3 regions of the Massilia luteola genome follow, and region 1 is predicted to be linked to each of the others. Evidence: riboswitches for the same ligand, from Rfam matches in the RefSeq annotation. Region 1 holds a riboswitch; each other region holds the start of a gene.
What was found. A riboswitch is a leader RNA that binds a small molecule or an ion and turns the genes downstream of it on or off. The one in region 1 is predicted to bind thiamine pyrophosphate.

Region 1 (3,208 bases):
GGTACAGGCAGCGGTGGGCCGCCAGTTCGGACGGATGCGCGGGCGTGCCGTGGCGCGCGAGGTAGGCCGGCGCCGCGCACGTGATCATGCGGCTGGCGCCGAGGCGGCGCGCGACGAGCGCCGAATCGGGCAGGCGGCCGATGCGCAGCGCCAGGTCGAAGCCTTCGTCGATGAGGTCCGAAAAGCGGTCCGTCAGCTCGACGTCCAGCACGATGTCGGGATAGCGCGCGAGGAATGCCGCGAGCGCGGGCGCCAGGTGCTGCTCGCCGAACGTCACGGGTGCCGTCAGGCGCAGCAGGCCGCGCGGCACGGCCTGCAACTGCATCGCCTCGCGGTTGGCCTCCTCGATGTCGGCGAGGATCTGCACGCAGCGCCGGAAGTAATTGTCGCCGGCCTCCGTCAGCGTCAGGCGGCGCGTGGTGAGGGTCAGCAGGCGCACGCCCAGGCTCTGCTCCAGGCCGCGCAGATGCTTGCTCACCATCGCGTGCGACAGCCCGAAGTGGCGCGCCGCGGCCGCCAGGCTGCCGCCCTCGACGCTCTTCACGAACACCGCCATGCTCGTCACCCGGTCCATGCGATCTCCCACCCAAAGTGGTAAATGATGCCACGAAATCCGGGATTATCGAACGAACCGATGGAAGTTACAGTCTTCGTCTTACCCCATCACCCAGGAACGGCAATGAAGATCAAGACCAACGGCATCGAACTCGATGTCCACCTCACCGGCAGCGGCGCGACCACCCTGCTCTATCTGCACTACTGGGGCGGTTCGGCGCGCACGTGGCAACCCGTGATCGGCGCCCTGCCCGACGGTTACCGGCATGTGGCCGTCGACCTGCGCGGCTGGGGCGATTCCAGCCAGCCCGACGCGGGCTACGCGCTGGCCGACATGGCGGCCGACGTGCGCGGCGTGGTCGAGGCGCTGGCGCTCGACCGCTATCTCCTCGTCGGCCACTCGATGGGCGGCAAGCTCGCGCAATATCTCGCGGCGGACCGCCCGGCCGGGTTGCGCGGCCTCGTCCTCGTGGCGCCGTCGCCACCCCTGCCGCTGCCGCTCGACGCGCAGCAGCGCGACGCCATCGCCCACGCCTACGACGACGCGGCCGCCGTCGGCGCCACGCTCGACCACGTGCTGAGCGCGGGCCCGCTGCCGCCCGCGCTGCGCAGCCAGGTCGTCGAGGACAGCCTGCGCGGCGCGCACGCCGCGAAACGGGCCTGGCCGCATGGCGCGATGGCGCACGACATCACGGAACGGGCGCGCAGGATCGCCGTGCCGGTGACGGTCGTCTCCGGCGAACTGGATCGCGTCGACCCGCCGGCGGCGCTGCTCACGCACCTGCTCCCGTTCATCCCGCACGCGGTGCTGGAGACGGTGCCGGGACGCGGCCACCTGCTGCCGCTGGAGGCGCCGGACGCGGTCGCGCAGGCGATCCGGCGTTTGCCATTCTGAAAAAACACGCGTACACTCCGTCCCGTCGCTCCGGCCATCCGGGGCGACATCAATGCTAGGGGTCCTGCGCCGTCACGCGGCGTGGGTGAGAAATACCCTCTGAACCTGATCTGGATAATGCCAGCGAAGGGAAGCTACAGAGTTCCGCGTGCACGTTCGTCTGCCCGCATCTTTGCACCTCCTCCAGCTGGATCGCCGATCTCCCGGGGCACTTCTAAACCTGCTGCGCGTTGCATTTTTTGCCCTGCGATGCTCGCTGTATTCGCGTACAGCTGCGCGTCCCGGCCAAAACTGCTGCCGCTCGCGACGGTTTCGAAATGCCCCTTAGTGACCAACAAGGAGTGCACTTGAACGCCGATCCGAAATTCCTCTCCGCCAGCGCCACCGTCGATGCCGCCGCCGTCGCGCCGCTGCCCAATTCCCGCAAGGTCTACGTGACGGGCAGCCGCCCGGACATCCGCGTGCCGATGCGCGAGATCCGCCAGTCCGACACCCCGGCGTCGTTCGGCCATGAGCCGAATCCGCCCGTGTGGGTCTACGACACGTCGGGTCCGTACACCGATCCCGACGCCGTCATCGACATCCGCTCCGGCCTGGCGCCGCTGCGTGCGGACTGGATCCGCGAGCGCGGCGACACCGAGGAACTGGCGGGTCCGACGTCCCACTACGGCGTCGAACGCCTGAACGATCCGAAACTGGCCGAGCTGCGCTTCCACCTGCAGCGCAAGCCGCGCCGCGCGGTCGCCGGGCGCAACGTCACGCAGATGCATTACGCGCGCCAGGGCATCATCACGCCCGAGATGGAATATGTCGCCATCCGCGAAAACCTGCGCCGCCAGGAATACCTCGCCGCGATGGAGGCCGCCGGTCCCACGGGCAAGCGCATGGCGCAGGTGCTGGGCCGCCAGCATCCGGGCCAGTCGTTCGGCGCATCGGTCCCGCGCGAGATCACGCCCGAATTCGTGCGCGACGAGATCGCGCGCGGCCGCGCCATCCTGCCGAACAACATCAACCACCCGGAATCGGAACCGATGATCATCGGCCGCAACTTCCTCGTGAAGATCAATGCGAACATCGGCAACTCGGCCGTGACGTCGTCGATCGGCGAGGAAGTCGAGAAGATGACCTGGGCCACGCGCTGGGGCGGCGACACCGTGATGGATCTCTCCACCGGCAAGCATATCCACGAGACCCGCGAATGGATCATCCGGAACAGCCCCGTCCCCATCGGCACGGTGCCGCTGTACCAGGCGCTGGAAAAGGTGCACGGCAAGGCCGAGGACCTGACCTGGGAGATCTACCGCGACACGCTGATCGAGCAGGCGGAGCAAGGCGTCGACTACTTCACCATCCACGCCGGCGTGCGTCTCGCCTACGTGCCGATGACCGCGAGCAGGCTCACCGGCATCGTCTCGCGCGGCGGCTCGATCATGGCCAAGTGGTGCCTCGCCCACCACAAGGAATCGTTCCTGTACACGCATTTCGAAGAGATCTGCGCGATCATGAAGGCCTACGACGTCGCGTTCAGCCTGGGCGACGGCCTGCGTCCCGGCTCGATCTACGACGCCAACGACGAAGCCCAGCTGTCCGAACTGAAGACCCTCGGCGAACTGACGCAGGTCGCGTGGAAGCACGACGTGCAGGTGATGATCGAAGGCCCGGGCCACGTGCCGCTGCAGCTGATCAAGGAAAACATGGACCTGCAGCTGGAGCAGTGCCACGAGGCGCCGTTCTACACGCTTGGGCCGCTGACGACCG
Region 2 (3,208 bases), on a different contig from region 1:
GATGTTCGGCGCAGCAATCGTGCTAGTCTTGCGTCTGGCACTTGCCTGACAAAAGATCAACAAAGAGAGACATGAAGACAATAAGAAATACGGGGGGAATGAGTTATCGATGGCATCGATCTTGATCTGCTGAACGATCAATTACCGTTTAGCAAAAAACTGACGAGATAAATCCACCGATACCGTACCCGGAGCGCACCATGATTTTCGCTCACCTGACCAAACACTGGATGGCCCGCCGGCGCCAGTACAGCCTGTCGTCGTGGGTCCTGTGCATCGCGCGCAGCCTGCGCGTGCTGGCCTATTACCGCGACCACCGCACCCTGTGCCGGCTCGGCGTCTACCGCAAGCACGTGGCGGGCCTGGCCAACGACGACCCGTTCCACCACCTCAGCCACCGCGACTACCTGATCAAGGGCCTGAGCCCGCGCCAGCGCGTGCAGGCCGTGCTGAGCCACTACCGCTTCGAGGAATCGACGTTCAACGAGGGCTATCTGGAAGCCGTCTACGGCCAGCGCTGCCTGCCCCTGTGGCAGCACGAGGCCGAAGGCAGCAGCTTCATGATCCAGCTCGAAATGGCGTCGCGCAGCAATGCGGAAGGCGACCTCACCGTCGCGCTGATCGCGGACGGCAAATGCCTGCACCGCCTGTCCTTCAGCTGGCTCGACGGCGGGATGGCGGGCGTCGACATGCCGGTCGTCGCCTTCATCGCACGCAACCAGGGCCGCTGGGTCGATTCCGGCGCCGCGTTCGAGGCGTTCGAGCGCATCTTCCCGAACAATTCGCCCAGCTTCTTCTGCTTCGCGGCCATGCAGGGCATCGCACTGGCGCTCGGCATGGACAAGGTCGTCGCCATCCGCAGCGAAGCGCATATCGCCTACGATCCCGACCCGGAAAAGCACTTCGCCAACGCCTACGACGGCTTCTGGAAAATCCTCGGCGGCGAAGAGATGCCCGGCCGCGACGGCTACCTGATCCCGCTGCCGTTCTACGTCAAGCCGCTGTCCGAGATGCCGTCCAAGCACCGCAAGCGCGCGGCCTTGCGGCGCGAGCACTGGCGCCTCATCGGCGAAGCCTCACGTGCCATCGTGCAGCGCCACCTGCTGCACGCGCGGGCGCACGTGGCGCATCCGGCGGCGATTCCCGAGCCGGCCTGAACGGCGCCATTGACAGACGCACCATATTAGGGCGCGGTGTGCTACACTCGCGCCTTCGCTAGGGGTCCTGGGAGTTCGCTTCCCGGGTGAGAGATACCCTTCGTACCTGATCTGGATAATGCCAGCGAAGGAAAGCGCAACGCAGTTCCCATCCTTGTTTGCCCTTCCCCCCGTTGGCTCCGGCTTTTAAGAAAAAGCAGCGCGCCCATCGTCGGCGCGCGAAAACGAGCAAACCATGAACCGTCATTTGAAGTACACCATCCTGGCCGGCGCCGTCGCGCAAGCCTTCATCGCGAACGCGCAGGCGCAGGACACCACCCACCCGGTCGCCGAAGTCGTCGTCACGGGCAACCGCTTCATCACCGTCGACCGCGCCAGCGTCGGCGGCTTCGGCGAGGCGTCGCTGTTCGACACCCCGGCCTCCATCACCGCCATCGGCCGCACGCAGATGCAGGACCTGTCGATCCGCTCCACGACCGACGCGATGCGCTTCGACGCGTCCGTGGCCGACGCCTACAACGCCGTCGGCTATGCCGAGCAATTCTCGATCCGCGGCTTCGCGCTGGACAACAACTACAGCTACCGCAAGGACGGCTTCGCGATCCCGGGCGACACCCAGATCCCGCTGGAGAACAAGGAACGCATCGAAGTGCTGAAAGGCCTCGCGGGCCTGACGGCCGGCATCGCCACGCCTGGCGGCATCGTCAACTACGTGACCAAGCGTCCGACTGCCGCGCCGCTGCGCTCCGCCACGGTGGAAGTCTCCGAGCGCGGCACGCTGTACGGCACCGTGGATCTCGGCGGCCGCTTCGAGGACCGCCGCTTCGGCTACCGCATCAACGCGGCCGCCGCCGACCTGCACCCGTACGTGCGCGGCGCCAACGGCGACCGCCAGTTCGTGTCGGCCGCCTTCGACTGGCAGATCACGCCGGATGCGCTGCTGCAGCTGGACATGGATTACCAGCGCAAGGCCCAGATCACGGCGCCCGGCTTCCAGCTGATCCGCAACGAGGTGCTGCCGACCGGCGTATCGCCCAACATGCTGCTGAACGACCAGCCGTGGACGCGCCCCGTCACGACCAAGGACAGCAATCTCGGACTGCGCTTCGAATACAAGCTCGCCCCCGGCTGGCTCGCGACCGTGGCCGCCAACAAGCACTGGTTCAAGCGCAACGACTTCACCGCGTTCCCTTACGGCTGCAGCAACGAGGGCGCGGGCTTCTATCCGGGCTACTGCTCGAACGGCGACTACGACGTCTACGACTACCAGAGCACGGGCGAGCGCAAGTCGCCGTGGGGCGTGCAGGCGCAGGTGCAAGGTAAATTCGCGACCGGCACGATCCGCCACGCGCTGACCGTCGGCACCTCGTATTCCGAGCGCCACGACAGCTTCGGCGACTACGTGTACGACTACGTCGGCTACAGCAATCTGTGGCACCCGCTCGTGTCGCCGCACGTCGCCGCTGATCGCGTGACGGGCTCCGTGTCCGAGCGCCGCAGCGACGAGGAACGCGCCCTGTTCGCGCAGGACATCGTGAGCCTGACCAACCAGCTGACCGTGCACGCGGGCCTGCGCCACGTGGACGTGAAACGCAGCGACGCGCACAGCGACGATTCATTCCTGCTGCCGAACGTCGCCCTCGTGTTCAGCCCAGCGCGCGAGTGGAACGTGTACGCCGCCGTCAGCCACGGCCTGCAGCACGGCGGCGTCGCCCCGATGCAGACGGCGAACGAGAACCAGGTGCTGGCGCCGCAGCGTTCGCACCAGGTCGAGATCGGCGCCAAGGCCGCGCTGGACAATGGCGTCAACCTGTCGGCCGCGCTGTTCCAGATCCGCCAGGGCCTGGAATACACGGATGCGAACAACACGTTCGTCCGCAACGGCAAAGAGACGCACCGCGGCCTCGAACTGACGGCGCAGGGCAAGGCCACGCCCGCGCTGGACTGGAGCCTGTCGCTGATGGCGCTGAACACGCGCCAGGAAGGCACGGGCCAGGCGGGCATCGACGGCAAGCGCGTGACGGACGTCCCCGCGTTCAAGTCGACGGCGT
Region 3 (3,208 bases), on a different contig from region 1:
CAACGGCCGCAGGCCCGCCCAGTACGTGGCGGCGTCGTAGTCGCAGGCGCCGGGGAACAGCGCGCGGACGCGCCGCGTGATCGCCGCGCAGCGCACGGGGTTCAGGTCGCGCGTGTAACCGTTCAACTCGCACGTGCCGGCCACGCGCAGGCGCGCGCCCAGGCGCGAGAACACGAGCTTGTGGCCGTCGTCCGTCAGCGACACGGTCGGCGCGGCGTCGGCATCGATCACCGGATACGTGGCCGAATACCCCTTGCCCGGATAGATCATCAGCCGGATCCCCAGCGGCGCGAGCAGGTGCGCGGAAAAACTGCCCAGCGCGACGACGACGGCGTCCGCGTGCAGCTGCCGGTGGCGGCCTTCGGCGTCGATGATTTCCACGCCGTCGATGCGCTCGCCGCCGGCCAGCAGGCGCGTCGCCGTCGCGTTGTACAGGAAGCGGATGCCGGCGTCCGCGCCGCGCGCGGCCAGTTGCGACGTGAACCGGTACACGTCGCCGGATTCGTCGCTGGCCGTGAAGTCGCCGCCCACGAGCTGGCGGCGCACGGGCGCCAGCGCCGGTTCGATCCGCACGACCTCGTCGGCGTCCACGGTCATGCGCGGGCAGCCCAGGTCGCGCATCGCGGCGGCCGCGCGGCGGGCGCGCTCGAATTCCTTGTCGTCCGTGTAGAAATGGAGGATGCCGCGCGTGAGGCTGTCGTAGTCGATGCCCGTCCGCGCGCGCAGCGCCTGCAGGCTGCGGCGGCTGTACTCGGCCATGGCGACGATACGGCGCAGGTTGGCGGCGACGCGGCCGGGTGCGCACTCGCGCACGAATTGCAGGCACCAGCGCCATTGCAGCGGGTCGGCATGCAGGCGGAACAGCAGCGGCGCGTCTTCCCGGCCCAGCGACTGCACGACCTTGAGCAGGCCGGCGGGTGTGGCCCAGGGCTCGGCGTGCGACACGGAGATCTGGCAGCCGTTCGCGAAACTCGTCTCCTGCGCGGGGCCGCCCTGGCGTTCGATCACGGTGACGTCGTGGCCGGCCTCGCGCAGGTACCAGGCGGTCGCGGTCCCGACGATGCCGGCGCCGAGGACGAGCACGTTCATCGGCGCACCGCCGCGCTACGGCGTGGGTGGGTTCTGGAAACAGGAAGTTGCATGCCGCTCCTCGTTGGCGTCGTGGTGACGGGCGGCGCCGGCAAGGGAGGGCGGGCGCCGGCGCGGGGACCGGTATCCGCATGCTTCCCTTCGCTGGCATTACCCAGATCAGGTTCGGAGGGTGTTTCTCACCCGCGGGCCGCGGTTGCGGCTGCAGGACCCCTAGCGTTGCCTTATGGCAGGGAGAATTCTAACCGGTCCGCGGCGCGGCGGCAAAGTGGACGAGCAAGCGAGGCGATGGATGCGCGGCGGCGCCGGCGCGCGAATGCGGCCGGACGGCGGCAGGCTGCGCGGCGCGCGGCTCAGGCCGGGATGACGGCCGTGGCCGGGGCCAGCGCGACGGTGGGCTTCACCGGTTCGCGCCGGTCCTGGCAGGCCACCAGCGTGAGGCAGGCCAGGAGCAGCAGGCGATGGCAGGCACGATGGGGTTTCATGGCGCTCTCTCCTTTGGCCTCATCCTAGCCGACCCGCACGGGAGACGGCGCGCCGCTGGAGGACGCTCAGAAGCGGTAGCCGATGCTCGCGCGCACGACCGGATAGACCTTGAACGAGTCCACGTCGTCGCGCAGGTGCAGTTGCTCGGCGGCGATGTCGTTGATGAGCGCCACGCAGTCCGTCAGCGACGTCGGGCAGCTCGTGCTGGCCAGATGCACGTTCGGATTACCCTGGTAAAACACGCCGAGGTCGACGTTGCTGGTCCAGCGCGAGGACGGGGCCAGCGCATTGCCCCAGCCGATGCCGACGTAGGGCGCGGCCTTGCGGTAATCGATGCTGCCGGTCAGGAGGCCGACGTCGGCCGTCGAGTAGGTATGGCCGTTCAGCGTGAAGGCGCCGGCGCCGTTCGGCCTGGCCTTGGCGTCGAACTTGTTGCCGTTGTAGAGGACGCCGCCGGTCAGGTGGAAGCTGCTGCCTTCGGTCAGGTACCAGTCGAACAGGAGGTCGAACGTCTGCAGCTTGCCCTTGAGGTCGTACTCGACGAGGTTCGACGTCTTGGTCAAGTTGTGGCGGAAATAGTTGACGCCGAAGCGGCCGTTCAGATAGGTTTCCATCGGCACGACGACGTGGAAGCCCACGCCGGTGGTGCCGAGGTCGGCCGTTGCGCCGACCTGCGCGTTGGCGGCGCCCGCCGCCAGCAGGGCGGCCGCCAGCACGGTTTGTTTCGCGAACATCGATGACCTTTCAGTGGATTGGAGCCGGCGATTGTAGCCGCGCACTTGCTCCAAGAGAAATATTGCGGCCCGGTCTGTTGTAATCCCGCCCGGCGACAATGTAAGCATGTGTTGCAACGAATTGTACGTAACATTTCGTTTGATAAACTCGACCCAAACATTACAAAGAGGTCATCCTATGAAATCCCTGATCTTCGGCGTGGCGCTGTGCGCCGCCGCTCTCCCGGCCCTGGCCCAGACGAATGTGTCCATCAGCGTCGGCCAGCCCGGCTTCTATGGCCGGGTCGACATCGGCGACTTCGCGCCGCGCCCCGTCCTGTATGCGCCGCAACCGGTGATCATCACGCCGGCGCCGCAATACGTGGCCGAACCGATCTACCTGCGCGTGCCGCCGGGCCACCGCAGGCACTGGGCGCGTTACTGCGGCCGTTACGGCGCGTGCGGCCGCCCGGTCCTGTTCGTGCGCGACGAGTGGTACACGAACACCTATGTGCCGCGCTACCGTGAGCATTTCGGCGGGTATCGCGAAGGACACCGCGGCGGACCGCGCGACGTGCGCGTCGTCGAGCGCGTGGAATACCGCGACGGCGGCGGCCACGGCCGCCACGAGGACCGGGAGCACGGCCGCGGCCACGATGAAGGACATGGCCACGGCAACGGCAACGGCAACGGCCATGGTCACGGCCACGGCCACGGCCACGACTGATCCGTGACGGGGCGTTGCGCCGCCCCGTAGTAGACTGTCCGCGTGAGCCCGGCAGCGGGCGTGACCGACGGAGGCAGGCTTGCAGGGCGATATCGTGATCGTGGGCGGCGGGGCGGGCGGACTGGAACTGGCTTGCAAACTGGGCCGCAAACTGGGGCCAGGCAAGGTGACGCTGGTCGACAGCCGGCTGTAC

Region 2: it holds a riboswitch for thiamine pyrophosphate, as region 1 does, so the genes downstream of both, U9J41_RS01020 (TonB-dependent siderophore receptor) here and thiC (phosphomethylpyrimidine synthase ThiC) in region 1, are expected to answer to the same signal.
Region 3: it holds a riboswitch for thiamine pyrophosphate, as region 1 does, so the genes downstream of both, U9J41_RS21050 (D-amino acid dehydrogenase) here and thiC (phosphomethylpyrimidine synthase ThiC) in region 1, are expected to answer to the same signal.

What each region holds. Positions count from the first base shown of each region.
Region 1 is NZ_JAXOFN010000005.1:167,180-170,387, forward strand. Features, by position in the region: gene U9J41_RS08615 (LysR family transcriptional regulator) at 1-574, opposite strand, end outside; gene U9J41_RS08620 (alpha/beta fold hydrolase) at 680-1,450, shown strand; TPP riboswitch at 1,498-1,599, shown strand; gene thiC (phosphomethylpyrimidine synthase ThiC) at 1,798-3,208, shown strand, end outside.
Region 2 is NZ_JAXOFN010000001.1:215,006-218,213, reverse strand. Features, by position in the region: gene U9J41_RS01025 (DUF535 family protein) at 201-1,157, shown strand; TPP riboswitch at 1,208-1,307, shown strand; gene U9J41_RS01020 (TonB-dependent siderophore receptor) at 1,393-3,208, shown strand, end outside.
Region 3 is NZ_JAXOFN010000023.1:25,485-28,692, reverse strand. Features, by position in the region: gene U9J41_RS21050 (D-amino acid dehydrogenase) at 1-1,089, opposite strand, end outside; TPP riboswitch at 1,209-1,314, opposite strand; gene U9J41_RS21045 (hypothetical protein) at 1,443-1,574, opposite strand; gene U9J41_RS21040 (hypothetical protein) at 1,641-2,309, opposite strand; gene U9J41_RS21035 (hypothetical protein) at 2,488-3,015, shown strand; gene U9J41_RS21030 (NAD(P)/FAD-dependent oxidoreductase) at 3,095-3,208, shown strand, end outside.